4 regions of the Nonomuraea sp. KM88 genome follow, and region 2 is predicted to be linked to each of the others. Evidence: riboswitches for the same ligand, from Rfam matches in the RefSeq annotation. Region 2 holds a riboswitch; each other region holds the start of a gene.

The links. A riboswitch is a leader RNA that binds a small molecule or an ion and turns the genes downstream of it on or off. The one in region 2 is predicted to bind cyclic di-AMP.
Region 1: it holds a riboswitch for cyclic di-AMP, as region 2 does, so the genes downstream of both, ACTWPV_RS35355 (CHAP domain-containing protein) here and ACTWPV_RS48635 (coiled-coil domain-containing protein) in region 2, are expected to answer to the same signal.
Region 3: it holds a riboswitch for cyclic di-AMP, as region 2 does, so the genes downstream of both, ACTWPV_RS44810 (glycoside hydrolase family 25 protein) here and ACTWPV_RS48635 (coiled-coil domain-containing protein) in region 2, are expected to answer to the same signal.
Region 4: it holds a riboswitch for cyclic di-AMP, as region 2 does, so the genes downstream of both, ACTWPV_RS12360 (C40 family peptidase) here and ACTWPV_RS48635 (coiled-coil domain-containing protein) in region 2, are expected to answer to the same signal.

What each region holds. Positions count from the first base shown of each region.
Region 1 covers NZ_JBQQCC010000014.1:282,122-289,070, reverse strand. The annotation lists gene ACTWPV_RS35360 (ABC transporter ATP-binding protein) at 1-510, shown strand, start outside; gene ACTWPV_RS35355 (CHAP domain-containing protein) at 596-1,282, opposite strand; cyclic di-AMP (ydaO/yuaA leader) riboswitch at 1,295-1,431, opposite strand; gene ACTWPV_RS35350 (Gfo/Idh/MocA family protein) at 1,549-2,502, opposite strand; gene ACTWPV_RS35345 (aldo/keto reductase) at 2,522-3,343, opposite strand; gene ACTWPV_RS35340 (hypothetical protein) at 3,441-4,397, shown strand; gene ACTWPV_RS35335 (DUF6716 putative glycosyltransferase) at 4,394-5,584, shown strand; gene ACTWPV_RS35330 (polysialyltransferase family glycosyltransferase) at 5,605-6,849, opposite strand; gene ACTWPV_RS35325 (glycosyltransferase family 2 protein) at 6,846-6,949, opposite strand, start outside.
Region 2 covers NZ_JBQQCC010000038.1:4,020-10,968, forward strand. The annotation lists gene ACTWPV_RS48615 (M50 family metallopeptidase) at 1-900, shown strand, start outside; gene ACTWPV_RS48620 (hypothetical protein) at 914-1,738, opposite strand; gene ACTWPV_RS48625 (sensor histidine kinase) at 1,940-3,160, shown strand; gene ACTWPV_RS48630 (response regulator) at 3,157-3,855, shown strand; gene ACTWPV_RS48635 (coiled-coil domain-containing protein) at 3,875-4,837, opposite strand; cyclic di-AMP (ydaO/yuaA leader) riboswitch at 4,843-4,985, opposite strand; gene galT (galactose-1-phosphate uridylyltransferase) at 5,052-6,134, opposite strand; gene ACTWPV_RS48645 (DeoR/GlpR family DNA-binding transcription regulator) at 6,131-6,910, opposite strand.
Region 3 covers NZ_JBQQCC010000026.1:83,751-90,699, forward strand. The annotation lists gene ACTWPV_RS44785 (sensor histidine kinase) at 1-187, opposite strand, end outside; gene ACTWPV_RS44790 (hypothetical protein) at 360-995, shown strand; gene ACTWPV_RS44795 (hypothetical protein) at 1,140-1,595, shown strand; gene ACTWPV_RS44800 (amino acid permease) at 1,720-3,135, shown strand; gene ACTWPV_RS44805 (isocitrate lyase/PEP mutase family protein) at 3,257-3,997, shown strand; gene ACTWPV_RS44810 (glycoside hydrolase family 25 protein) at 4,052-4,774, opposite strand; cyclic di-AMP (ydaO/yuaA leader) riboswitch at 4,786-4,930, opposite strand; gene ACTWPV_RS44815 (SDR family oxidoreductase) at 5,198-5,941, opposite strand; gene ACTWPV_RS44820 (RrF2 family transcriptional regulator) at 6,000-6,473, shown strand; gene ACTWPV_RS44825 (alpha/beta fold hydrolase) at 6,541-6,949, opposite strand, start outside.
Region 4 covers NZ_JBQQCC010000003.1:595,533-602,481, reverse strand. The annotation lists gene ACTWPV_RS12380 (sensor histidine kinase) at 1-753, shown strand, start outside; gene ACTWPV_RS12375 (response regulator transcription factor) at 750-1,418, shown strand; gene ACTWPV_RS12370 (NYN domain-containing protein) at 1,860-3,113, shown strand; gene ACTWPV_RS12365 (NlpC/P60 family protein) at 3,215-4,174, shown strand; cyclic di-AMP (ydaO/yuaA leader) riboswitch at 4,570-4,732, shown strand; gene ACTWPV_RS12360 (C40 family peptidase) at 4,806-5,327, shown strand; gene ACTWPV_RS12355 (hypothetical protein) at 5,483-6,298, shown strand; gene ACTWPV_RS12350 (M48 family metallopeptidase) at 6,311-6,949, shown strand, end outside.

The DNA of each region.
Region 1 (6,949 bases), on a different contig from region 2:
GACTGGGTGCCGTTCGAGCTCACCGCCGCCGAGACCGTCGGCATCGGCGACCTGCCCCGTATGGACGACCGCCCCGCCGTGGAGCAGGCGCTGGCGCGGGCCGGCGCCGCGGACGCGGTGTCCGATCTGCCCAGGGGCCTGGACACCGAGCTGGGCGACAGCTTCGAGGGCGGCGTGACGCTGTCCGGCGGGCAGTGGCAGAGCCTGGCCCTGGCGCGCGCGTCGATGCGGGAGGAGCCGCTGCTGCTCGTGCTGGACGAGCCGACCGCCTCCCTGGACGCTCCCGCCGAGAGCGCCGTCTTCGCCCGGTACGCGCAGGCCGCCCGCCGCCACCGCGCCGCCATCACCCTGCTCATCACCCACCGCTTCCCGACGGTGCGCATGGCCGACCTGATCGTGGTGCTGGACGGCGGGCGGATCGCCGAGCAGGGCGCTCACGGCGAGCTCATGGCCCGCCAGGGCCGCTACGCCGAGTTGCACGCCATCCAGCGGGCGGCGGCGGACGGTTAGGCCGCCGGCCGCCCGGGTGGCCGGGCGGAAACGCGAGCGAGCGCGCGTTCCGCACGGGACGCGCGCTCGCTCGCGGTGATCGGGGTCAGGCGGCGTACTCGGGGTAGCCGTAGCCGACGACCTGGGACTTCGGACGGGTCCGCTCCTCGACCTTGCCGTTGCCGGTGTTGCCTTCGATCGTGGAGATGGTGCCGTCGCCGTTGTCCTTCACGACGAAGCCGACGTGCTGGATGTCGGTGATCTTCTTGCCGCCGTCCCAGGAGAAGAACACCACGGCGCCGGGCTTGGCCTTGGTGCCGAAGCGGTCGTTGGCGGCGAACCACTTGGCGTGGGTGACGGTGTAGGCGTCCCAGCCGATCTGCGGGCGGGCGCCGGTCTGCTCGCCGACCCAGGAGACGAACATCGAGCACCAGGCGGCGTTCAGGTACGCGGCCCGGTTGCCGCCGTCGCGGGCGATGGTCTCGGCGGCGCGCTGCGAGTCGGCGTACCACTTCTGGTACGGGGTGCCGCCGCCGGCGGCGTTCTCGGAGGTGCCGACCTGGGACTTGGCGAAGTCCAGGACCTGGGAGGCGGTCACGTTGACCGTGGTCTCCTTGACCGCGCGCTTCTTGGAGTCGGTCACCGGGGAGACGGCGGCCGGCTTGTCCGCGGGCGGGGTGTCGGCGTTGGCCGCGGCGACGTTGACGCCGAGGGCCGAGGCGAGGACGCTGGCGCCGAGCGCGGCGCAGGTGATGGTTCGCTTGGGGATTGCGGTAAGACGGAACGTGGCCATCGAGGGGGTAACTCCTTGCTTCCATGCCGCTTACCGGGTTAGCTGACGGGTTCGGGCGTGGAAGCTGCCCTACGGCACCGGAGTGCCGATTCACCCCAAAGGACTTGGGTCCCCGGTTCCGCGTGATGCGGATTCAGCGGTCACAGGACGATCCTGTGATCTATCGTGCGATGGTCAGACATAGCCGGACAAACCGGACGTATGCCGTAAGATGCCCCACAAGGTAATACATGAGGCAAGAGGATTACAACTGCATAAAGGCCCAGCTAGGCGAGTTGCCGGCGAGCGTCGGCCAGAAGCCCTGACATGGCAAGGGATTCGTCAAGGGGCATGATCGGGGATTCGGTCCTGCCCTCGGCCGTGGCGGCGCGGACCTCGCGGAGCTCACCGGCGTATCCGTTGTCGGCCGGATCGAGCACATGCTCTTCCGGCTCCATGGAAGGCCCGGTGAGGACGATCCGCTCCGGCGCCCAGAACGGCGCGTGGATGTCCGCCCGCATCCGCGTACCTACAACACAGGCCTGGTTCGGGTAATTCCCCAGCAAGGAGGTTTCCACGAAAGCCCGCCTGCCGCCGGGATAGAGCAACACCCCGCCCGCCTCCGCGTCAACCCCGCTCGGCGCCAGGGAGCCCGTCATGCGCAGGCCGGTGGGCATGCCCAGAAGCAGCTGGGCCAGGCCGAACGGGTAGACCCCCAGGTCGAGCAGCGAGCCCCCGCCCAGCTCCGGGGCCCACAGCCGGTGCGCCGGATCGTACGGCATGGCGAAGCCGAAACTGGCCTGCACCGACCGGATGTCGCCGAACCGCTCGTCGGCGGCGATGAGGCGGATCAGCGGGTTGAACCGCATCCACATGGCTTCCATCAGGAACACGCCCGCCTCGCGCGCCAGGCGTACCATCTTCTCCGCGTCGTCCACGGTCGCGGCCAGCGGCTTCTCGCACAACACGGCCTTGCCCGCGGCGATGGCGGCCTGCGCGACCCGCAGGTGCTCGGTATGCGGCGTCGCCACGTAGATCGCGTCCACCGCAGGGTCCGCGCACAACCGCTCATAGGAGCCGTACGCCGACTCCGCGCCCAGCGCGGACGCCAGGGCCTGCGCCCGCCGCAGATTCCTGGAGCCGACGGCGCCCACCCGCATCCCGGGCTCGGCCACGATCGCCGCTCCCAGAGTCCGCGCTATGACGCCCGTCGCCGCGATGCCCCACGTGAAGTCCCGCACGCGGAAGATGCTAGACGCATCAGATCAAATTGAACGTGTCAGGATCGCCTCCGATGCGAAGGCCCCTGTTCAGCGCGCCGACGGCGGCCATGCTCTCCGGATCGAGGATGAAGTCGAACACGTCGACGTTCTCGGCGATCCGCGACGGCGTCACGGACTTGGGAATGACGACGTTGCCGAGCTGCAGGTGCCAGCGGAGCACGATCTGCGCGGGAGTCTTGCCGTGCTTGTCCGCCAGCACCGCGAGCGCCGGATCCTCGAGCAGCCCCTTGCCCTGGCCGAGCGGGCTCCACGCCTCGGTGAGGATGCCGTTGGCCTCGTGGAAGGCCCGCATCTCCCGCTGCTGGAAGTACGGGTGGAGCTCGATCTGGTTGATGGAGGGTGTGATGTCGGTCTCGTTCATGAGCCGGGTGAGCGTGCCGACGGTGAAATTGGACACGCCGATGGCCCTGGCCCGCCCGTCACGGTAGATCTTCTCGATCGCCTTCCACGCCTGTACGTACTTGTCCTGCTTCGGCACCGGCCAGTGGATGAGATAGAGATCGACGTAGTCGAGCCCCAGCCGGGCCAGGCTCTCGTCGAAGGCCTGCTCCGTGCGGGCGTGGTCGGCGTTGCGCAGCTTGGTGGTGACGAACACCTTCTCGCGGCGCAGGCCGGACGCGCGCACGGCACGCCCCACGCCCTCCTCGTTCTCGTAGGCGGCGGCGGTGTCGATGTGCCGGTAGCCGGCCTCCAGCGCCGTCGTCACCACCTGCTCGGCCTCGCCGGCAGGCACCTGCCAGACGCCGAAGCCGAGTTGCGGGATCTGCACGCCGTCCGTGTTGAGCATGAGCGAGTTCATGGTCTCCATTGTTCACGCACCGTTTCTGGCCGCTTAAGGCGGCCGGGCTAGCTTGAAGCGGTCGTGAACGCGCCATCACCCGGCTGGGAGGACTGGAGTGGTCGAACAGGCGTCGGCCTGGGTGGAGTCACCGCTCCAGATGCTGTGCGCCGTCGAGGCCCACCACGCCGGGCTCCTCGGGACCGCCACGGCCGTCGTGCCGCGGGCGGGGCTGCGCCCGCTGACGGCGACCCGACGGGAGCTGCGTGCTCTCGGGCTGCCCGACGGGCTCGAACTGGCCGAGCCGCGCGAGAACATGCCGAGACGACTGCACGCCGTCGGCGACGCCTTCTCCGGCAAGGTCCAGCTGCGCTGGCTCACCTCCGGCACCGGCATCACCTCGGGACGCATCGTCATCGTCGACGACGGCCTGGCCACGCTCCGGCTGCTGGAGCTGCTGGCCGCCGGGCCTTCGCGGCCGCTGCTGCGGGCCCGCGCCAGGTCCACCGTGCCGCGCTCGGCGCTCGGCCTGGCCGCCGCGCTGCGGCTGCGCATGAGCGAGGTCTCCGTCTTCACCGCGCTGCCCGTGAGCGGCGAGCTCGCCGCCGCCGTCCGCCGTGCCGGTGTCGACCTCGTACGCCACGACTTCGCCTGGTTGCGAGCCCAGCCGCCCAGCGCGGAAGGGCCGGACGAGCGCACGATCGTGCTCGGCACCTCGCTCGTCAGGAACGGCCTCGTGCACCGCGACCACTACCTGCGCTGGCTGAGCGAGCTGGCGGCGCGGGAACCGCTCGCCTACTACCCGCACCGCCGCGAGGACCCGGTGGACGTGGCCCTGATCCGGGAGCGTCCCGGCATCACCGTGCACGACGCGGGCGTGCCCGCCGAGCTGGCGTTGCGCGGGCTGGACGCGGGCCAGCGCGTCCTCAGCCTCCCCTCGACGGCGATCACCTCGCTGCGGGTGCTGCTCAGCCCGCGCGGTGTCGCCATCGAGCCCGTGAACGTTCCCGATGACTGGTGGACCAGCAGGGCGGAACCTGCCCTGCGCTCGCATTTGACTGGAGTGTCTGGGTGAGAGTGCTGGCGGTTGCCGACTCCGACTCGTACCTGAAGTGGGCGGCCTGCCTGCTCGGCGACCTGCCCACCGGGAGCGTGACGGAGCTGGCGGTGGTGCGCACGCCGATCGCGCCCTCGCCCGAGCAGATCGCCGCGGCGGTGAGCGGCTCGACAGAGGGCCGGGCGGGCCGGGGAGACGCGCCGCCGGTGCTGTCGGCGCGGTCGGTGCGCAGGCTGGCCGAGCGCACGCAGCCCGACGTGATCCTCGTCGCCTGCACGGGCCCGGTCGTGGACGTGCTGGTCTCCGAGGTGTTCGCGGGGCTGAGACCGAGGCCCGTGTTCGTCGGCGGGCTGCCGGGCATCTCGGTGCCGGCCACGGAGAAGGCGTGGGTGTTCCGCAGCGGCTGCGACCTGTTCGTGGTGCACAGCGAGCGGGAGGTGGCCGAGTTCCGCGACATCGCCGGCCGGCTCGGCGGGGGAGGGGCGCTCGGCCTGGCCAGGCTGCCCTTCCTGCGTCCCGATGCCGTGGCCGAGGGCGGGAACCGGATCGTGTTCGCCACCCAGGCCAAGGTGCCGCGCCCGCGCGAGGAGCGCGAGCGCGTCCTGCTGGCGCTCGCCGAGCTCGCCGGGCGGCGGCCGGAGCTCGACGTGGTGGTCAAGCTGCGCGCCCTGGAGGACGAGCGGCAGACGCACAACGAGCGCCACCACTACCAGCGGTTGTGGCGGGAGATGGGCGAGCCCGGGCGGCTCGCCTTCGCCGCCGGGCCGATGCACGACCACCTCACGCGGGCGGCCGGGTTCGTCACGGTGAGCTCGACGGCGGCGCTGGAGGCGATCGCGCTGGGCGTGCCCTCGCTGGTGCTGAGCGACTTCGGCGTCAGCGCCGAGATGATCAACCTGGTGTTCGAGGGCAGCGGCCTGCTGGGCACGCTGGACGACCTGGCCAAGGGAGACTTCCGCACCGCCTCGGCCGAGTGGTGCGCGGCCAACTACTTCCACCCGCCGGAGCGCGACGCCTGGGCGGGGCTGCTGGCCGGGCTGGTGAGCGACCGGCCGGGCACGCCCGCCCGGTCGCTGCTGGACGGGCCCGAGCACGCCGCCGCCCGGCGCAGGGCCCGGCTGCGGGTGGAGGTCCATCCCACGATGTTGCGAGCGGGCTACCGCGCCAAGCGCCGCATGCGCCGCTATCTGAAGGCCCTGTCCTAGCAGCGCTGTCCTAGCCGGGCTCAGATCGTTGATCTGAGCTTCCTGCGCAGCCTGGTCAGCGCGCCGGACCTGGCGGGAGGGGCCACCAGGTCCAGCGCCTCGAGCCGCCTGCGCTTGAAGTAGCGGGCGTCGAACGTGATGGCGTCCGGCCGCAGCTCCGGATAGGTGCCTGCCTGCATGCAGTAGCCCACGGCACGCACGAGGCCGGGCAGGTCCACGGCGGGCGGCTCTTCGATCACGCCCTCCGCCGACAGCCGGGGCAGCAGCGCGTCCACGATCGTGACCGGGACCCTGTTGCTGTTCTCGTACGGCGTCAGCCGCTCCAGCACCATGCCGGTGCCGTACGACGCGACCCGCAGCCCGAAATAGCGCCGCGCGGTCACCAGCCCGGTCGAGAAGCAGCCCACGACCAGCTCGGGCCGCAGCGCCGCGAAGCACACCTCGGCGGGCACGCTCTCGGCGGCCACTGACAGCTCCACCCCCAGAGGCCCGGCCGCGGCACGCAGGAGCCTGGCGTGCCGGCGCCCGGCGGCAGGGTGCGGTTTGAACACGACGTGGGTGCAGCCGCGGGCGGCCAGCGCCGCCAGCATCGTCTCGTGCAGCGCGGCCTCCTCCTCCGGCGTGACGATCTCCAGCGCCGACAGGTACTGGCCGAGGATCATCGCCTGTCCGGCGGGCGGCCCGGGCGCGGCGGCGGCCACCTCGTCCAGCACCGACAGGAAGCGCTCGCCTGGCAGGAGCTCGGGCGCGACGCCGTACTCGCTGAGCAGCAGCGGCGTCAGCCCCGGCACGAGGTCCAGGTGGAGCAGCCGCCCCACGCGGCGGAAGATCTCGGCGGGCAGCGGGTCGCGGGTCGGGCCGTAGCTCATCAGCCCGTCGGAGTAGACGGTGATCGGGCAGTCGCGCACCAGCCCCGCGATCGTGCGGGCGGGCGGCACCGCGATCGACTCCACCACCAGCTCCTCGACTCCGTCCAGCCCCCAGCGGGAGCGGATCAGACGCTCCATCATGGGCACCTCGACGACCCGCGCCCGCCAGTCGGACGGATGCAAGGGGGCGATGAGCTCGTTCCACGAGACGACCTCGTCGAAGCGGCCGCGCAGCGGCGCGAAGCCGGGCGCCCCGTCGAGCGGCGTCGCCACCTCGGGCACGGCCGCGTTGTTCGACACCACGAGCACACGCCGGCCGGTTCCGAACCGGCCGTCGTCGACGGCGGCGGCCAGCGACATCGCCCCGAACAACGTCGAGGCGTAGAAGACCTTCACGGGGGCTCCTCCCGGTCATGTCGGACCCGGCTGTGCCGGCTGAAGGGCGGGCTGGGGGGCAGGCCGGGCACCAGCGCGCGCAGCAGCGCCTCGCGGTCGC
Region 2 (6,949 bases):
GCGATGAACTTCGTGCTGGCCTTCGTCTTCTTCAGCATCCTGCTGGTCGGCATCGGCCTGCCGACGTGGGCCCCGATCGTCTCGCCCGAGACCAACACCTGCGTGATCCCCATCTCCGAGCAGCGCAACGTCTGCAAGCCCGGTGACCGGCTCACCCCGGCCGTGCAGGCGGGCCTCAAGCCGGGCGACCACCTGGTCTCCTTCGACGGCAAGAAGATCGACGACTGGGTCGTCGCCACCGACCTTATCCGCTCCCACGGGGCGGGCGCCGTGCAGCTCGGCATCGTCCGCGACGGCAAGCCGATGACGCTCACCGTCACGCTCATCGCCCAGGACCGGCCCAACCTCGAAGACCCCGAGAAGATCGACAGAAACGTCGGCTTCCTCGGCGTGCTGCCCACCGAGGTCATGCAGCAGCAGAGCATGGGCCAGGTCATCGGCTACATGGGCGAGCTGACGGGCAGGGTCGCGAGCTCGCTGCTCAACCTGCCGGAGAAGATGGTCGGTGTCTGGCACGCCGCCTTCTCCGGCGAGGAGCGCGACCCCGAAGGCCCGGTCGGCGTCGTCGGCGCGGGCCGCATGGGCGGCGAGATCCTCGCCTCCGACCTGTCCAACGAGAAGAAGATCGCCATCTTCGTCAACCTGCTGGCCGGGTTCAACCTGGCGATCGGCATGTTCAACCTCATCCCGCTGCTGCCGCTCGACGGCGGGCACATCGCCGGTGGCCTGTGGGAGGGCATCAAGCGGGCCTACGCCAAGATCCTGCGCAGGCCCGAGCCCGGCTACGTGGACATCGCGAAGGTGCTGCCCCTGACCTACGCGATCGCCATCGTCATGATGATCATGGCGGGCCTGCTCATCTACGCCGACCTGGTCAACCCGCTGCGGCTGACGGGCTGACGGCCGAGCTGTCTCAGCCCCGCGTGAACGGTGCCACGACAGGGCCGAAGACCGCGCCCAGGGCGAGCCAGCCGAGAAGGACGGCGAGCCAGATCAAGGCGCGTCTGCTCGGCGGGGGACCGCTGCGCAGCAGGGAGATCCCCAGAGGGACCAACGCGACGCAGAGCCCGCCCGCGGCGATGACGGACTGCGGGATCTGAGTGCCTTTGAGCGTCCCGAGCGCGAGCGCCGACATCAGGCCGAGCGCGACCGCACGGCCCAGCCCCAGCGCGCCGGAGCGGTAGGCGCCGATGGCCAGCACGATCCAGCCCAGGAAGGCCGGCCCCGACAACGTCCTGAACGGATGCCAGCGCGTGTCCCGCCATGCCAGATAGTAGTCGTCGATACCGCTGATCATCGATGGCAGGCCCAGGCTGTCGGTCAGGTGGAAGGCCAGGTGGTCGGTGCCGTACTGGAAGGCCCGGGTGAACAGGCCGGCGATCACCAGGCATCCGCCCCACAACCCCCACAGCGGTCTGGTGGCGGCGATCCTCTGCGCCAGCGTCATGATCGCGGGACACAGCAGGATGATCCCGCAGGCGAAGCAGGCATAGGCGGCGGTGACGAGGGCGGGGTGCCTGGTGTAGGCGGCGAGCTGATCAGGGAAGAAGAAGTGGAACGGGGAGCGTAGGAGGATCCCGGTCATGAGCAGGGCGGGGCCACCGATCAGCGCGACGGCGCTCACCCATCGTCCGGGGAACGGCGGTTGCCGGCTCAGGGCGGCCGTGGCGTTGGCGGCAAGCCGCTCCGCTTCGGCCTGTCGCCACCGGGTGATGCGCCGGCGAAGCTCAACATTCATGCGTTCCTGCCCGTCGTGTCGGTGTCGCCGCGGCTCGGTGTGCCGGGCTCAGCAGCATGGTGACGGGCGGGGCGGCGGGAGCGCGTCGGGCTCAGGTCACATCCTGGCGCGGCACGCACGAGGCGGGTACGACCCCAGACAGACGCGGTTGTCCTACCGTGGTCAGATGCCGGGTGACGGGTGAGGCGATAGCTTCTCGTCATGAACTGGGCTCGGCGGCTCGGCAGGAGTGGTCTGGCCGACGCGGTGGCGGCGGTCGTCGTGGCGCTGCTCGTCGGCTACACCCTCGTCGATCCGCCGGGGCCGTCGCCGTCATGGCCCGCCTGGTCGGCCTGGCCGGTCGCGGCGGTCGTGAGCTTTCCCGTCGCGCTCCGGCGGCGCCGGCCGCGGGTCATGCTCGCTGTCGCGTGCGCCGCGGCTGCGCTGGCGACCGTGGCCGGCGCCGCCGCGGCGGGCGCGCTCTCGGTGTCGTTCCTGCCGACGGTGCTCGTGCTCTACCTCGTGGCCTCCACCGCCTCCCTCGCCTGGTCGGCGGCGGGCCTGGCGGCCTGCCTGGCCGCCGCGGCGATCACTGTTCTGATCTTCTACGCGCAGGTGCTCCCCGGCCTCTCGCCCGCCGACACGCCCAGCGAGCTGCCTCCCTACTGGCCGGTCGAGATCGGCGTGATCGGTGTGCTGCTGGCAGGCGCATGGGTGCTCGGCACGGCCGTGCGCTGGAAGCGGGACACGACCGCCCGCCTCGTTCGCCACCTCGCCGACGCCGCGGTGGGCGACGAGCGCAGGCGCATAGCCAGGGAGTTGCACGACATCATCGGCCACAGCATGAGCCTGATCGCGGTCAAGGCGACCGTCGCCAACCATGTCGCCGACGCCCGCCCGCAGGAGGTGCGTGCCGCGCTGTCCGTCATCGAACAGACCAGCCGGAGCACGCTCACCGAGATCCACCGCGTGCTCGACCTCCTGCGCTCCGACGGAGATGCCCAGCAGGCTCATCTGCTCGTCCCCGGCATGGCCGACCTGCCCGAGCTTGCCGCACACGCCCGCTCCGCCGGGGTCGAGGTGGATCTGACCGTCCGCGAAGAGGGCGCGCTCCCTCCCGCCCTCCCTCCCGCGGTAGCGGTGTCGGTCTACCGGATCGTGCAACAGGCTCTCACCAACGTCGTCACCCACGCAGGGCCGACGCGCTGCTCGGTCACCGTGGACATCGACGGGCGGGAGGCCGTGATCGAGGTCGTCGACGACGGCCCTCGCCACGGCCGGCCACCGCGGCAGGGACCCGGCGGCCACGGCGGACACGGCCTCATCGGGATGCGGGAACGCGCGAAGGCATACGGAGGCACGTTCAGCGCGGGATCGCGCCCCGAAGGAGGCTTCCGCGTGGCGGCTCGGCTGCCCTACGACCTGAACGGCGACCCGGCATGAGCATCGACCCCGCCCCGCACGGTGCGTCCCCGCCCATCCGGGTGCTGCTCGCCGAGGACCAGGTCCTCGTACGCGACAGTTTCAAGCTCCTCATCGACACGACACCGGGGCTGGTCACGGTGGGGGAGGCGGGCGCCGGCGCCGAAGCCGTGCTCCTGGCCCGCCGGCATCGTCCGGACGTCGTCCTCATGGATGTGCGCATGCCAGACATGGACGGCATCGAGGCGACCAGCAGGATCTGCGCCGACCCGTCCGGCCCCGGCACGCGCGTGCTGATGCTCACCACGTTCGATCAGGACGACTACGTCTACGCCTCGCTCCGGGCCGGCGCGAGCGGGTTCCTCCTCAAACACGCCACGGCGACCGAGTTGCTGGCCGCCATCCGGGTCGTCGCCGCCGGCGAAGCGCTGCTGGCGCCCACCGTGACCCGCCGGCTCATCGCCGACGTGCTGCGACGCTCCCATCCCGCTCCGGCCACACGTGACCTCGGCCACATCACCCAGCGCGAGCGAGAGGTGCTCACCCTCGTCGGCACGGGCATGTCCAACTCCGAGATCGCCGAGCACCTGCACCTCACCGTCGGCACGGTCAAGACCCACATCGGCCGCCTCCTGGCGAAACTGCACGCCCGCGACCGGGCCCAGCTCGTCATCGCCGCCTACGACGGCGGGCTCGTCAACCCGTCGACGCGGTGATCGCCGAACCGACCTGCCCTCAGTTCATCGAGATGTGCACGTGGTCGTAGTGGTTCTCGGTGATGCTGCCCCGGTTGGACATCGTGCTCCAACCCGAGCCGTGGTTGATGCGCTGCTTCCAGATGACGTACTTGACGCCCAGCCTGCTCTTGTTCTTGATGGCCCACTCCGCGATGCGGTCGCCCAGGGCGGCGTTGGCGGCGGAGGGCATCGAGCCGCCCGTGCTCATCATGAAGTCGCAGGCCCGGCCCAGGGGGTGTTCGCCGCTGGAGCCCGAGCGGAAGCAGCCGACGGTGAAGGGCAGCGCGAAGTTCTTGCCGATCTGCTCCTTCATCAGCCGCGTGCGCGGCGTGATGTTGTCGGAGCCGGACGGGAGTTCGGGTGCCCAGCCGCCGTCTGACCTGCGGTTGGTGCCGAACGGCACCAGGTCCTGGAGCTTCTTCTCGATGTCGTCGATGACGTCCTCGGCCTCGTCGCGCTGACCGGCCACCTCGGCCGCGTCCTTGCGGATCTTGTCGGCGAGCTCGACGGCCTGCGCGGAGGCCTTCTTCTTCTCGTCGCGCGCCCTGGCCACGCCCTGCACGAACGCCTGCTGCTCGGCGGTGACCTGATTGAGCACCGCGGCGCCGCCGCTGTTCTCCGGCAACATGAATACGGGCACTCCGGGGTTGCCGTTCTGGTAGCGCAGGCGGGCTATCTCGGCGACCCGCTTCTCGGCCGTCGTCAGCGCCTCTTCGGCGGTGGCCAGCCGGGCCTTGGCCGCCTTGGCGGACTTCTGCGCCTTGGCCAGCTCGACGCGCTTGAGGTTGTAGGCCTCGATCAGCTTGTCGACCTTCTTGTTGAGCTGCTTGAGCTGCGCGCGCAGCTCCGACTCCTTGGGTTTGGGGGCCGTGGACGCCGCGGACGCCGGGGCCGCCGAAACGACGACGGCGGCGGCGGTGATGAGACCGATGGCAAGACTCGCGGGGGACGAAGCCGCCACGTAGGTGTTCCTCTCCCTCTGCCGGCCGGGTTAGCTGACGGGTTCGGGTATGGGAGCTGCGTATCCCTACCACGGATGTGGATTCACCCCAGGTGCGATGGGTCCCCGGCTCCCGGGCAACTCGCCCAGGATTAGGCGGTGCAACGGCTGTTACGGCCGATGCATAAGGGGATATTAGTGGTAGATCACGAGACATGCGACCTTAAGTAGAAATCTATTCTTGATCTACTTGTGATCGGAGCATGCGCGCGGCCTCTTCCGGCAGCACGTCGTTGACGAACGAGCCCATCGCGGACTCCGAGCCCGCCAGATACTTGAGCTTGTTGGGCGCCCGCCGGATGCTGAAGAGCTCCAGATGCAGGTACGCGAGCTCGCGGTCCCGCCGCACCGGGGCCTGGTGCCAGGCCGAGATGTACGGCATCACGACCCCGAACAGCCCGTCGAAGGCCCGCAGCACCGAGGTGTAGAGCGGGGCGAACGCCGCACGCTCCTCCTCCGTGAGCGCCGCCAGGTCCGGCACCTGCCGGTGCGGATACACGTGCACCTCGTACGGCCAGCGCGCGGCCGCGGGCACGAACGCCGTCCACAGCTCGTTGCCGGCCACCACCCGTGTCCCGGCGGCACGTTCGGCGGCCAGCACATCGGCGAACAGGTTGCCCGGGCCCTGGTAGCGGGCCGCGGCGCCGAGCTGGAGTTTCGTTCTGGGCGTGACGTACGGGTAGGCGTAGATCTGGCCATGCGGATGCGCCAGCGTGATGCCGATCTCCTCGCCCCGGTTCTCGAAGCAGAACACCTGCTCCACGCCCTCGATCCCGGACAATTCGGCCGTACGGTCGGCCCACGCCTCCATGACCAGCCGCACCTGGGCGTCGGAGAGCTTCGAGAAGGATGACGAGTGATCCGAGGTAAAGCACACCACCTCGCACCGCCCCACCCCCGGACGAACCTCACTCAGCCCACCCACATCGTGATAAGTCCCAAAATTCGTGGAGAAGGAGGGGAAGCGATTCTCGAACACCGCCACGTCGTAATCGTACGCAGGGATCTCCGTCGCCCGGGTGTCCGACGACGGGCACAACGGGCACTCGGCGGACGTGCCCGTCGGCAGGAACGTCCGCGTCTGCCGGTGCCCGGCCATCGCGACCCACTCCTCGGTCAGCGGATCGTAGCGCAGCTCGGACGCCACCGGCCGGGGCTCAAGCGGGCGCCGGTCGATCGCGCTCCGGTCGGCGTCGTCGCGCCGGTCGAAGTAGATCAGCTCTCGGCCGTCGGCCAGATGGGTGACGGTGCGCTTCAATGCGTGTCCTCCGCGATGATCAGTTCTCCGGCCCGCTCGGCCAGTTCGGTGCGTGCGTCCTCGGGCAGCCCCGCGTCGCTGATGACCACGTCGGCCTCGCTCAGCTCGGCGATGGTGCTGATGCCCACCGTGTTCCACTTGGTGTGGTCGGCAGGGACGACCAGCCGGTGCGCGGCCGTCACAAGCTCCCTGTCGGTCTCCGACTCCAGCAGGTTGGGCGTGGTGAAGCCGGCCCGCACGCTCATCCCGTGCACGCCGAGGAAGAGCGTGTCCACGTGCAGGCGGCGGATCGCGGCCACGGCCACCGGGCCGACCAGCGCGTCGGACGGCGTGCGCACGCCGCCGGTCAGCACGACGGTGCGGTCGGCGCGCGGGTTGCGATGGAAGACCTCGGCGACGGGGATCGAATTGGTGATCACGGTCAGCTCGGGAACGCCGATGAGGTGGTGGGCCAGCGCCCACGTGGTGGTGCCCGCCGACAGCGCCACGGCGGTGCCGGGGCGTACCAGCCTGGCCGCGTGCCGCGCGATGGCCTCCTTCTCCTGCTGCTGGCGGGCGGACTTCGCGGTGAAGCCCGGCTCCTCGGTCGATCCGGGGCCGAGCGCGGTCGCGCCACCGTGCACCTTCTCCAGCAGACCGCGTTCGGCCAGCACCTCGAGGTCGCGGCGGATGGTCATGTCGGAGACGCCGAGTTCGCGTACGAGGTCGGCGACCCGGACACCGCCGTTGCTGCGCACACGTTCGAGGATCGTCTGCTGACGCTGCTGTGCGAGCACGCCCGCTCCTTCCAACAGATTCCACCAAATTATGACACG
Region 3 (6,949 bases), on a different contig from region 2:
CCGCGGCGGCCACGGCGGTGACGGCCAGCCCGCCCGCGGCGGGCGGCCTGGCCGCCGCGGGCACACCCGGATCCAGGATCCACGGCCCGCTGCTGAAGATCAGGAGGGAGCCGGTGAGGAGGATCAGGGTCCACCACGTGAAGCGGCGGAAGCTCCGCAGCCCCGTATCGGCAGGCAGGTCGCGCACGCGGCCATTCTCGCAGCAGTGCGGGTCCCGGCCGCCGCATGACAGATGTCATCAGACCGGGTGACACATCGAGGCCTGCACGTGCGGTTCCGGCCCTGTCGCGGGCGATCCCGCTCGGCCAGGCTGAACGTGGGACGGATACCCCGCCCCCCTATCAGGAAGGAACCGCGTCATGGCGAACTCGCACCTCACGGACGAGACGGCGACACGGAGCGCCGGGCATGAGGAGCCGGACACGGACCGCAGGACTCGCACGCACTGGGCTCGCTTCCTGGCGAACCGCTGGCCCACGGCGCTCGCCCTGGCCATGACCGCCCTGCCGTCGAGTGGCGGGGGTGAGGGCACGGGTGAGGGCGCTGTGGGCGTCTTCGCGCAGGTGCTGCCCCTGCTGCCGCTGCTGTACCTGGTCGTCGCCAAGCTGGGAAGGCGTGCGCTCACGTGGCCGCTGCTCGGCGCGGGGGTCGTCTCCGTCGTCGGGCTGCGGATGCTGGACGTGGTCGCGATCTCCACCGTCTACGTGTCGATCGCCCTGGTCGTGCTGGTGTGGGGCGCGCTCGACGGCCACCTGCGACGGACCGGCGAGTTCCGGCTGCAGGCGCTGGGCTGGGCGGTGTTCACGGCGCTCGCACTGACCGGGCTGGTCGCCGACCCCGACCTGGGCCGCTACGTGATCGCGGCCGGCTGGTTGCTGCACGGCGTGTGGGACTTCGTCCACCTGTGGCGGAACAGGACCGTGGCGCGTTCGTTCGCCGAGTGGTGCGGCGTCGTGGACGTCGTGGTCGCCTTGCAGCTGGTCGTCCTGGTGTGACGGGACCTCAGGCGGGGGCCGGCGCCGCTTCCGCCGGGTATCCACTGCAACTGCGCGCAGGAATGCCCGGCGGCGCTGGAACATCGCGGACTGGTGATCGACGATGGAGGGCCGTAAGCACCCCATCAACGGAAGGCCGATGTCATGCGTTCACGCTTATGGGCCGGGCTCGCCGTCACTGCCATCGCGGTGCTGCTCACGGCGCAGCCCGCGGCGGCCCAGGCGACGGTGGAATTCTCCGCCGACTCCGGCGACCAGTGCCGCTACGGCGTCACCGAGGGCACGCTGGAGTGGGTCGAAGGGCCCGTCATCCGGCCCACGGTCCGGGTCAAGGGCACCGTGTCGGACAGCGCCGGCTCGTCGATCTGCGCCCCCGACGAGATGCACTCCCGCGCCACCTACACCGCCTACAACGGCGCCACCGTCGTCGACTCCGGGGAGGCGAAGGCGGACGACGAGACCGCGGAGGTCTCGATCGGCCTGTCCGACCCGACCGGAGTCACCTCCATCGAGCGCGTGGTCGTGCAGGTGTGCCGCTACAGCAACTCCCCGTTCGGCACCAGCTACTGCGGCAGGGCGGCAGAGTACAAGATGCCCTGAGCCGTGAAAAGGGCGGCATCCCCTGCCGGATGCCGCCCCCGCGCTCTTGCCCAGCGCGTGAGCTTACTTGACGCCGCAGGTGGGAAGGCGGATCGACGGGGAACACGATCGCTTGGGGGGCGTCATGGTCACGTCGCGAGGCGTCTTCAGGCGCAAGCCGGTGGAGCAGATCGCCACCGAGCACGAGGGGGAGCTCGCCAGAACGCTGGGGTTGTGGCAGCTCACGGCCATCGGCGTGGGCGGCATCATCGGCGCGGGCATCTTCGCGCTGGCCGGCGCGGTCGCCAACGAGACCGCGGGACCCGCCGTGCTGGTGTCGTTCCTCATCGCGGGCGTCGCCAGCGCCGCCGCCGCGATGTCGTACGCCGAGTTCGCCGGAATGATCCCGAAGGCCGGGTCCGCCTACACCTACGGGTACGCCGTGCTCGGGGAGATCGTCGGCTGGTTCATCGGCTGGGACCTGCTGCTGGAGTACACCGCGATCGTCGCGGTCGTCGCCATCGGCATCTCCGGCTACTTCGGCTTCCTCGTGCAGCAGCTGGGGTTCGAGCTGCCCCCCTGGATGCTCGGCGCTCCCGGCACCGGCGAGGGGCGGGTCGTGGACCTGTTCGCGGTGCTGCTCTGCCTGTTCATCGCCTTCCTGCTGAACCTCGGCATCCGCAGCGCCGCCCGGTTCGAGACGTTCGTGGTGGGGGTGAAGGTCGCCGTCGTGCTGCTCGTCATCGTGGTCGGCTTCTTCCACATCAACACCGCCAACTACCACCCCTTCTTCCCTTTCGGGATCGGCGGGGCCATCACCGGGGCCGCCACCGTGTTCTTCGCCGTGTTCGGCTACGACGCGATGAGCACCGCGGCCGAGGAGTCACGCGACGCGCGGCGGCACATGCCCAAGGCGATCATCTACTCCCTCATCATCGCCATGGTGCTGTACGTGCTGGCCACGCTCGTGCTGACCGGCATGCAGAACTACCGGGAGATCGACCCCGAGAGCGGCTTCTCCTCGGCGTTCGCCTCGGTCGGCCTCTCCGGGCTGGCGTCCGTGATCGCGGTGGGAGCCATCATCGGCATCCTCACCGTGATGTTCACGTTCATGCTCGGCGTCACCCGCGTGTGGTTCTCGATGAGCCGCGACGGGCTGCTGCCGCAGTGGTTCGCCAAGGTGCACCCGGTACGGCGGGTGCCCTCGCGCGTCACCTGGATCGTGGGCGCCGCCTCCGCGGTGATCGCCGGGTTCCTGCCGATCCGGGAGGCCGCCGAGCTGACGAACATCGGCATCCTGCTGGCGTTCGTGGTCGTGTGCCTGGCCGTGATCGTGCTCCGCTACCGGCAGCCCGGGCTGCACCGCGAGTTCCGCACCCCCGGGATGCCGGTCGTGCCCGCCGTCGGGGTGGTCTTCTCGATCTGGCTGATCACGTTCCTGGACCCGGTGACGTGGCTGCGCTTCGCCGTCTGGTTCCTGATCGGGCTGGTCATCTACTTCGCCTACAGCCGCCGGCACTCCGCCCTGGAACGGTCGCCGGCCGGGACGGGCGAGCGCTGACGCGCCGTCGAGCCGTCCGGCTGGTGTCCTGCTGTGTCGGCGATCACACCGTGAAGGCGTCACGAAGCGAAGGTCGCAGGCGTCAAGAGAGGGACATGACCCTCACAGGCAAGGAACGACCATGCCGAAGACCCGCACCGCTCTCCTGCGCGACCTGCACAAGCCCGGGGACCCGCTGATCCTGCCCAACGTGTGGGACGCGGGCAGCGCCACCGTCGTGGCCGAGGCCGGCTATCCCGCCCTGGCGACCGCCAGCGCGTCCATCGCCGCCCTGCTGGGACGCGACGACCACGAGGGCGCACCCGTCGGCGAGATGTTCGACATCGCCGCCAGGATCATCAGGGCCGTGGACGTGCCGGTGAGCGTCGACGCGGAAGCCGGCTACGGCCTGCCGCCCGGCGAGCTCGTCGAGCGGCTGACCGCCATCGGCGCGGCCGGATTCAACATCGAGGACACCGACCACCGGGCCGGGGGACTGGTCGACGCCGACGCGCAGGCCGCGCGCATCGCCGCCCTCCGCGAGGCGGGCCCCGACCTGGTGATCAACGCGCGGGTCGACGTGTTCCTGACCGGCTCCACCTCGACCGAGGAGGTCGCCGAGCGCGGGCGTCGCTACCTTGAGGCCGGCGCCGACTGCGTCTACCCCATGATGGCCCCGTCGGAAGAGGTGGTCGGCGACCTCGTCAAGGCCGTCCCCGGGCCGGTCAACGTCGCCTGCATGCCCGGCATGGACCTGGGCAGGCTGGCCTCCCTCGGCGTCGCCCGCGTGTCCTTCGGCCCGCTGACGTACCTGACCGCGCTGGAGGCGCTCAAGACGATGGTGGGTCGCATCCGCGCGGGTCAGGACCCGTACGGGTCCTGACCCGCGGCGGGCGGGCGGGATCCTCCGCGGAGGTTCCCGCCCGCCCGAACCCGGTCAGGCGGACGTGCGGCCCAGGGCGCGCAGCTCGTCGGGGGAGAGCGCCGAGACGTTCTGGTCGATGGGGGAGTCGGAGTACTGGTGGATGGTCCAGGTCTTCCAGTCGGCGGGCGGCGTCACCGTGCCCTTCGGCTTGCTGTAGTGGGCCACCCACAGCGGGTACTCGGCCAGGCCCTTGCCGTAGGTGTCGGCGAAGTTCCAGCCGCTGTAGAACATCGGGGTGACCCCGGTCTCGGCCTTCACGTGCGACAGCCACGCCTTGGCCCAGGCGTTGACCTCCTCGACGGACTTGCCGTCGGTGGTCTCCAGGTCCAGCACCAGCAGGTCGCCGGGCTTGGAGGGCTGGGAGTTCACCATGGACAGGAAGTGCTCGGCCTCGGCGATGGGGTCGTTGCCGGGGTGTGCGTAGTGGTACGCCCCGCGCACGATGCCCTTCTTGCCCAGCTCGCTCCAGTGCCTGGCGAAGGCGGCGTCGCGGAAGTCGGTGCCCTCGGTGGCCTTGATGATGCCGAACTGCGCGGGGCTGGCGGCCCAGTCGTGCAGCGGCTGGTGGTTGGACACGTCCTGGCCGTAGGTGAGCGTGCGCTGCTCGGCCGCCTGGGCCGAGCCCGGCTCGACGGGCGACGCGTGCGCGGGCAGGCTCGCGCCCGCGATGGCGGTGGTCCCGGCCAGCAGGGCGCCGGCGGCGGACAGGGTGAGACGTCGCGTGAGTTCGCGCATGGGGGGATCGACTCCTTGCTTCCATGTGCCTACCGGGTTAGCTGACGGGTTCGGGCTTGGAAGTGCCCTACGCGCGCAGCCCTCGGCTGGCGTGCGATTCACCCCGGAAAGGTGGGTCCCCGGCTCCGCGCTGTGCGGATTCGGCCTGTCAACGTCGCGGCAAACGGTTCGGCAAGCGTTCGCCTGTGCCGTATGCCGTAATCCCAAGAAGGTATATAACGCCCCATAAACGCTGCAAGTGGTACAAATCCACAGGCAATGTCGTTTGCCATAGTAAAGCCCTGGATCGCCTCTCTCGCAGGCGTTCCAGGGCTTTGGCAAAGTTTTTCCGGCACCGTACGCGGGTCCCGCCGGAACGGGGCCCGTGATACTCCTGTGACGTGAGCGGGCGGCGTACCGCCTTCCGGCGCCGGGGCTCTCCGCCTACCGTTGCCCGGCGAGCCAGTCGTCGAACGTGGTCGGCGCGATGCGCGCGCCCTCGCCGGGCAGTAGCACGTCGCCCGCCATCGCCGGGCCGAAGATTCCCGACCACGTCGGCACGAGCCGAACCGTACGGCCCCGCGCCTCGTGGGTGCGCCGGGCCATGTCCACCAGGTCCTGCGGCTCGGGGCCCGCGACGTCGGCGTACCGCCCCCGAGGCTCCCCGGTCGCGAGCTCGGCGAGGACGCCGGCCACCTCGGCGGGCGCGATCGGCTGCACGAGCAGCGGCGCGATCGTGGCGACGCCGTCCTGTTCCGTCCAGCCCGCCACCATTTCGGCGAAGTCGTGGAACTGCGTGACCGGCACGATCGTCCACGGCACCGGCCCGGCGGCCACGAGGCGCTCCTGCTCCCGCTTGCCGGCGTAGTGGGCGTTGCCCTCGACGCGATGGATCCCGACGATCGACAGCAGGACGTGGTGGCGCACCCCCGCCCGCTCCTCGGCGGCCAGCAGGTTGCGCGTGGTGGCGCCGAAGAACGCCACCGTCTCCTCCGGGCCGGCCGCCGGCGCGTTGATGGCGTCGACGACCGCCTCCGCACCGGCCAGGGCGTCGTCGAGCCCGTCGCCGGTCGCCAGGTCCACGCCGAGCGAACGGCTGATGCGCACGACCTCGTGGCCGTCGCGTTCAAGGGCCGCGACGGTGAGCGCCCCGATGTTCCCGGTCGCGCCGGCGACAGCGATCCGCATGATGATCCCTTCAATCATGGACTAAACGGATCCATAATAGCTGCGATAGAATCGGGGCGTGAAGCTGCCTGTGAGCACCGAGTGGGTTCTGCACTGCGCGACCACGCTCGCCCAGCTCGAGCCGGGAGCCAGCGCGTCGGCGGCGCAGCTCGCGCTCCACTACGACCTCCCGGCGGCCTACCTCACCAAGCAGCTCAAGGAGCTGGTCAAGGCCGGGCTGCTGGCCGCGTCCACCGGCCCGAGGGGAGGCTTCCGGCTGGCGCGGCCCGCCGCCGAGATCACGCTGCTGCAGATCGTCGAGGCCGTCGACGGCCGGTCCACGCCGTACGAGTGCCGCGAGATCCGTCAGCAGGGACGCGGCGCGCTGCCCCCGGAGGAGTGTGAGCGCATCTGCGTCCTCGCCGAGAAGATGGCCGACGCCCACCGGGCATGGCGGGCCAGCCTCGGCGACGTCACCCTCGCCGACATCCTTGCCGAGCTGCCGGAGTGGGCGCCGGCCCGCACCCGGCAGCGCCTGTCGGGCGCCACGTAGCCGGAGGCCGGATCGCGGGCTCGCCGCGCATCGGGCGGAACAGCCGGCCGTTTCCCGGTATGTCCTGTTACGCGACGGCACCGATCGGGTCCGGCGCGCCGATCAAGCGGCGCGGTCCCAGAATTCGGCGAGCAGGCCGTTCAGCGTCTCCGGCGCGTCCGCCTGGGGGCAGTGGCCGGCGCCGGAGACCGCCGTGTGACGGCCGCCGATGCGTTCCGCGGTGATGCGGGCGCAGGCCATGAGCGGGACGCCCCCGCGCTCTCGGTACAGCTCGGGCTCGCTCTCCCACGTCCCAGAGACCACCAGCTTGGGGAACGCGGCCACCCGCAGCGCGGCGAGCGGGATCCCGGCCTCCCAGCACACCCGTTCGCGCACCGCGTCGGGGCGGCGAGCGGCCCGCGATCATGGCACCCACCCCGCCGTACGAGTGGCCGACGAGGTGTGCGCCGTCGCCGAGCAGCTCGGCGATGTCGTCG
Region 4 (6,949 bases), on a different contig from region 2:
CTGACCGTGTTCGCGTGGGGCATCGTGGTCAGGGCCAGGCGGCAGGTCATCTGGTCGCTCAGGCAGCAGGCAGAGGTGGCCGCGGAAGAGGCCAGGCGGAGCGAACGCGAGCGCATCGCCAGGGAGATGCACGACGTGCTCGCCCACCGTATCTCGATGCTCAGCCTGCACGCGGGCGCGCTGGAGTTCCGCCCGGACGCGCCCACCGAGGAGATCGCCAGGGCGGCCGGCGCCATCAGGAACAACGCCCACCTGGCGCTGCAGGACCTGCGCGAGGTGATCGGCGTGCTGCGCGCCGCCAGGCCGGGCGAGGAGGGCGAAGAGGCCGAACCGGTGCCGGAGCGCCCGCAGCCCACGCTCGCCGACCTGCCCAAGCTGGCCGAGGAATGCCGTCAGGCGGGCATGGACGTGCGGCTGACCCTCGGGGTGGGGGACGCGCCGGAAGGGCTGGGCCGTAACCTCTACCGCATCGTCCAGGAGGCGCTCACCAACGCCCGCAAGCATGCGGGCGGCGCGCCGGTGGCCGTCACCGTGGCGGGCAGGCGGGGCAAGGGAGTGTCGGTGGAGGTGCGCAATCCGCTGCGGGCCCGCCACGGCCTGCGCATCCCCGGCGCGGGCGCCGGGCTCATCGGGCTGACGGAACGCGCCGAGCTGGCGGGCGGCAGGCTGGAGCACGGCGCGACGCCGGAGGGCGAGTTCCTGGTACGCGCCTGGCTACCGTGGCCGGTGAAGACGACTCGGGAGGACGCATGACCACTCCGGCCGGCGAGCCGATCAGACTACTGATCGTCGACGACGACGCGATGGTGCGGGCCGGGCTGTCGATGATCCTCGGCGGCGCCGGCGACATCGAGATCGTCGGCGAGGCGGGCGACGGCTCCGAGGTGCCGCCCATGGTGGCCGAGCACCGGCCCGACGTGGTGCTGATGGACATCCGCATGCCGGGCGTCGACGGGCTCACCGCCACCGAGGCGCTGCGCCGCGCCTCCGCGCCGCCCGAGGTGGTGGTGCTGACCACGTTCCACGCCGACGCGCAGGTGCTGCGCGCGCTGCGGGCGGGTGCGGCCGGCTTCCTGCTGAAGGACATCGCGCCGGGCGACCTGGTCCAGGCGATCAGGAAGGTGGCCGAGGGCGAGCCGATCCTGTCGCCGGCGGTCACCCGGCAGCTCATCACGCACGTGTCCGACGGCGGGGCGGACGATCGCACCGAACGCGCCAGGAAGCTGCTCGGCCGGCTCAGCGAGCGGGAGCGGGAGGTGGCGACGGCTGTCGGCCAGGGCAAGTCGAACGCCGACATCGGGCGCGAGTTGTTCATGAGCGTGCCCACGGTCAAGGCCCACGTCTCGCGGATCCTGACCAAGCTCGACCTCAACAACCGGGTCCAGGTCGCGCTGCTGGTCTACGACGCGGGCTCGTAGCCGGGGCACCGCGCCGGCAGGTCCCGATCACGGCGCGGCGAGCCGCCGGACCGGGCCTGTGCTCCGAGGGCCGGGCTCGGACGGGCCGGGGCGCTGGAATCCCAGCTTTTCGCGCCGGGTGGCGGCGACCCGGACAAGTGCGCGCTCGCCGGGCCTGCCGCAGCGCCGCGGGGTGCCGGGCCGACGCGGCCCTCCGAGGTCACGAGCGGCGGTGCGAGACCGTTCCGCCATGGTCGGCCTCCCTGGTGGACGCCCGTACCGGCGTGGCCGATCCGTCCCCACCAAGCGCTTGCCCAAAGCGGAGTGGCCGTTACGGTCAGGTACGCGGCAGCCGTACCCTTGTCTGAAAGGGCATGTCACGAAGGGACACGTGGGATGAGTTCAGCGGGTGAAGGCCTGTCTCGCCCGCTTCCCGAGCAGGTGCGGCTCAATGTCGTCGACTTGGCGTCTCAAGTCCTCGGCACGATGCCCGGTGCCGCCATTCCGCCGCCGCTGCGGGGCATCGCCAAGTTCGACCCGCGTAAGCGGGCCAAGCTGGGCGGCGCCCCCATCGCGGCGCAGTTGGAGAACGACAAGAAGTTCCGCGAGCTGGTCGCCGAGTCGGTGACCGCGGGCTGGCCCGAGCTGGTCGCCGCTCTCGCCGAGGGCAACGTGCCGCCCGCCGCCGACCCCGTGCTGGTGGCCGCGGCCGCCTATCTCACCCGCCCGCCCGGCTGGGCGGAGATGATCGAGGCCGCCCGCTCCGACCTGGAGCAGTCGCTCGCGGCCGCCGAGGACTCCGAGCGCGAGGAGGCCGTCGCCCGGTTGCGCGAGCAGCTAGCCGCGCAGAAGAGCGGCGCCAAGGAGGAGGCGGAACGCCTGCGCGAGCAGGTCAGGGCCGCCCGCGCGGAGAACTCCGACCTGCGCCGCAGGCTTCACGACGCCCGCGAGCGGGCCAAGGCCGCGGCGCGCAGGGCCGAGGAGATGGAGCGGGCCGCCGAGGAGGCCAGGACGGCCGCCTCGGCCGCGGGCAGCGCGGGGGAGTCCGAGCTGCGGCGGCTGCGCGAACGGCTGTCCGACGTGGAGAAGCAGCTCGAAGCCTCGCGCCGGGCCGCGCGCGAGGGCAGGAGCATCGAGGACGCCCGCATCAGGGTGCTGCTCGACGCGCTGCAGGACGCGTCCGCCGGGCTGCGCAGGGAGCTGGCCCTGCCCACCACGATCAGCCGGCCGGCCGATTCTGTCGCCGCGGTCACCGGTGAACGGCCGGGTGTGCGCGTGCCCGCGCGGGCGCTGGCCGATGACGACCCGCAGCTTCTCGACCAGCTCCTCGCGCTGCCGCAGATCCACCTGATCATCGACGGCTACAACGTCACCAAGACCGGCTACGGCACGCTCACCCTCGCCGACCAGCGCAACCGGCTGATGACCGGGCTGGGCGGGCTGGTGGCGCAGACGAGGGTCGAGGTGACCGCGGTGTTCGACGGTGCGGAGCTCAACGCCCCTGTGCAGGTCGTGGCGCCGCGCGGCGTGAGGGTGCTGTTCAGCGCGCCCGGGGAGATCGCCGACGACCTGATCCGCCAGCTCGTCCGCGCCGAGCCGCCCGGTCGCGCCATAGCCGTGGTGTCGTCGGACCGGGAGGTGGCCGAGTCCGTCAGGCGGATGGGAGCCAGACCCGTTCCCTCTGGCTTGCTGCTGCGCCGCCTGGGCCGGGCTTAAGTTACGAATTGGTATGTTCGGGTGAGACCTCACCCGCCACTTCTGTACTATTTCGCCCCAGTAAAGATCCCCTGGGAGGCGACGCAGTGAGGTTTGGCCGGGTGCCGGTGGCCGTGGGTCTCGCGTTCGGGCTTGTGGTGTCCCCCATGGGGGCGGCGCTCGCTGATCCGAAGCCGACCATCGGGCAGGCCAAGGCCAAGCTCGACAAGCTCAACGACAAGGCCGACAAGGTCGTCGACCGCTACAACACGGCGACCGAGCGCTACAAGAAGGCCAAGGGCACCTACGCGAAGCTGAACAAGAGCTACAAGCGCAAACTCCGTACGGTCGCCGACCTGCGCACCCAGATCGCCGACATGGCCGCCACCGTCTATCGGGCCGGCGGCTACGCCACCACCATGCCGGGTCTGGTCAGCGCCGACAACCCGCAGGGACGGCTGGCCGGGATGGCGCTGGCCGGGCAGATGGCCAAGGAACGCTCGGAGAAGCTGGCGGCGTTCGACCGGGAGAACCGCGGGCTGAAGAAGGAACGTGACAAGGCGCAGGGTGCCCTGCGGTCGGCCGACGAGGTCCGCGGCGAGGTCGAGAAGGAGCGCAAGGAGATCCTCGGCCTGATCGCCAAGCAGAAGAAGCTCCTGAAGAAGCTGGGCGCCTACAAGACCGGTGACCCGAACAGCACCGGCATCGCGTACACGGGACCGGCGTCGGGGAACGCCGCGGCGGTGCTGCGGTTCGCGTTCGCGCAGGTCGGCAAGCCGTACGTGTTCGGCGGGACGGGGCCGGGCGGCTACGACTGCTCGGGGCTGACGCAGGCGTCATGGCGGGCCGCGGGCGTGTCCTTGCCGAGGACGACGTGGGCGCAGTGGGCGTGGGGCGCCAGCCGCAAGGTGTCGCTGAACGCGCTCCAGCCCGGTGATCTCATCTTCAGCGAGGGTCTGGGGCACGTCAGCATCTATGCGGGCAACGGGAAGATCGTCCATGCGCCGCAGACGGGCGACGTGGTCAAGGTCGTCAGCCTCTCCGCCTACGGCCGCAGCCTCGTGGGCGCCGTCCGCCCGTAATTCCGTCCCTCCTTCTACGACGCACCATCGTTGCCGTCGTGCGGGCGGTCCGCGATCACGTTCCGCACTCTCTTGATCACCTTGGGTCGAGATCATACGAGGCGGAATGTGACAAACGCGACATCTGACCCCTGACAAGACGGATGTTTCGCGAATGTGAGCAGGGTCACTTTTTGGTAACGACGCCCCCTGTTCCAACAGGGGTTCGGGAGTTTACTGAGGCCTTAGTCGATCTTTACAGCCTGACTCGGCTTTTGCTGATCCTTGACCGTTCCGCGTAGCTTCTGGCGTCGTCGCGGTGCACAAGCCATGGCGCCGTGAACCCGCATCGGTCCCTCCCGATGTGAAGACAGATGAAGATCCGCTGGTCATCGCCGCGATATCCCCATGACACGGGCGATGACCTGCCGAATCCGTGCAGTCAGGAGGCACGGAACCGGGGACCCAGCGATCCCAGTTCCCCAGGGATCAGGGGTGAATCGGCGCGCCATCGCGCCGTAGGGCGACTTCCAGGCCCGAATCCGACAGCTAACCCGGTAGGCGTTCGTGGAAGACCCAAGGAGAAATCCTGTCTACCTCCCTGCACAACCCCCGTCTGTCCCGCCTTGCCCTGCCTGGCGTCGTGCTCACGATGACCGTGACGGCCGGAGGTCTGGTCCTCCACGCCCCCACGGCTCAGGCGGCGACGAGGAGCGACACGGCCGGCGTCTCCTCGGTGAGGGCGGCCACCGCTGCCACCACCGCGAAGTCGGCCAAGGCCGCTCGCAAGCGGGCAAAGATCGCTCGGCAGAAGGTGAAGGCCGGCAAGGCCATCGCCGTGGCCAAGAACCAGATCGGTGACCCGTACCGTTACGGCGCCACAGGCCCTGGTTCGTTCGACTGCTCCGGCCTCGTCCAGTACGCCTGGAAGAAGGCCGGGGTGAAACTCCCGCGCGTGGCGAGCAGCCAGTTCGCCGGCATCAGGAACAAGGTCTCCTGGCGCAACCTCAAGCCCGGGGACCTCATGTTCTTCAACGGGCTCGGCCACGTGGGCATGTACGTCGGCAAGGGCAAGATGATCCATTCGCCGCGGACAGGCGAACGGGTGCGCATCGACAAGCTGGGCGGATGGCGCAGGTCGTCGTTCGTCGGCGCGGTCCGTCCCGGCCTCTGATGAGGCCCCGCCCGGGCCCGGGAGACCTTCCGGAGCCCGGGCGGGCTCCCGTGGCAGCCCGTCCTCACGCTCGTCGGCGGCCCCTCGTCGGCGGCCCCTCGTCGGCGGCCCCTCGTAGGGGGCCGGCCCTAGTCGGGCCCACTACGATCGGCAGCGTGTCCGAGCAGGTGAGCCGACGAGCCGCGCTGGCCGCGCTCCTCCTCCTCGGCCTCGCCGCCGACGCGCCCGCCCCCGGATCGCCCGTCTTCCCCGCGCACGCCCGTGACCTGTGGCCGGACGGCCAGGTCACCGCCCGCGGGACACGTTCCCTCGTCACCGGCCACCGCGCCGCACCCGGCACGCTCAGCGAACTCGCCCGCCGCGCCGACTCGGCGGGGCTGCGGGTCACGGCCGTGCTCGGCCGCCCGGTGCGGCCCGTGGTCATCGTTCCCGGCTCCGCGCAGGACGCGGCCCGGCTGGCCGGCGTGGAGCGACTCGACGGGCTGGCGGCGGTGGCCGACGGCGGGCGGGTGATCGTCGTCCCCGAGTCGTTCGGCAGGCTCACCTCCACCGGCAAGGACGTCGTCCTCACCCACGAGCTGACCCACGTCGCCGCGGGCACCGGCGGGCTGCCCGTCTGGCTCTACGAGGGCTTCGCCGACTACGTGGCCTACCGGGACGCCGGGCTGCCCGTGCGCACGGCCGCCGCCGAACTGGCCGCCGAGGTGCGGGCCGAGCGCGTGCCGGCCGCGTTGCCGGGGCCCGAGGCGTTCGCCGTCGGCGGGCCTGACCTCGGACGCCTTGCGCTGGCGTACCAGGAGGCCTGGCTGGCGTGTCGGTTCCTCGCCCGCCGTTTCGGTGAGAGGAGCCTGGTGAGGCTCTACCGTGATGCGCAGGCGGCCGGCGTCGACGAGGCGCTCGCCGCGCTCGGGCTCTCCGTGGCCACGCTGACGGCACGGTGGCGCGCGTACGTGCGGGAGCAGCTCGCGTGAGTGGGGAGAAGGATGAGCGGACGGCGGGACGCGGACGGCCCTTCTGAGGAGGCCGGGGCGGGCGGCGAAGAGGCGGCTGCCACAGGGCCCGGTGACGGTGTTCCCGTGGGCGCCGTCAGCGCGGAGGACGCCGCGCGGACGGACGGCGGCGCGGCGGGGGCGTGGAGACGGCGCGAACGGGGGCAGGGTGACGGGGTGCCCGGGACGACGGACGGCCCGGCGCAGGATCCGGGGGAGGGCCCGGTAGTGGACGCGGCGGTGGATGCGGTCGAGCGCCGGTTCAGACGGCAGGCCGCCGTGGTCCTGGCGGTGCTCGCGGCGGTGATCTTGGCCGTGGCCGCCTTCAGCACGCCGTGGACGGTCCTGGCCGCGGGGCCGCCCGACCCGGCGCGCGACTTCACCGCCGCCGAGATCGCGAGGGCGCGGGCGTTCGACGCGGCCACGTCCCTGCCGAGCTATCTCGGGCTGGCGCTCACGCTGGCCTTCGCGGCCCTGCTGGTGGCCACCCCCTTCGGGGCCAGGGTGCTGGGCCGGCTGAAAGGCCCCTGGTGGGTGCGGGTGGTCCTCGGCGTCCTGGTGCTCACCGCGATCGTCGAGGCGGTCAGGTGGCCGCTCGGAGTCTGGTTCGAGACGCTGCTGCGCGACTACGGG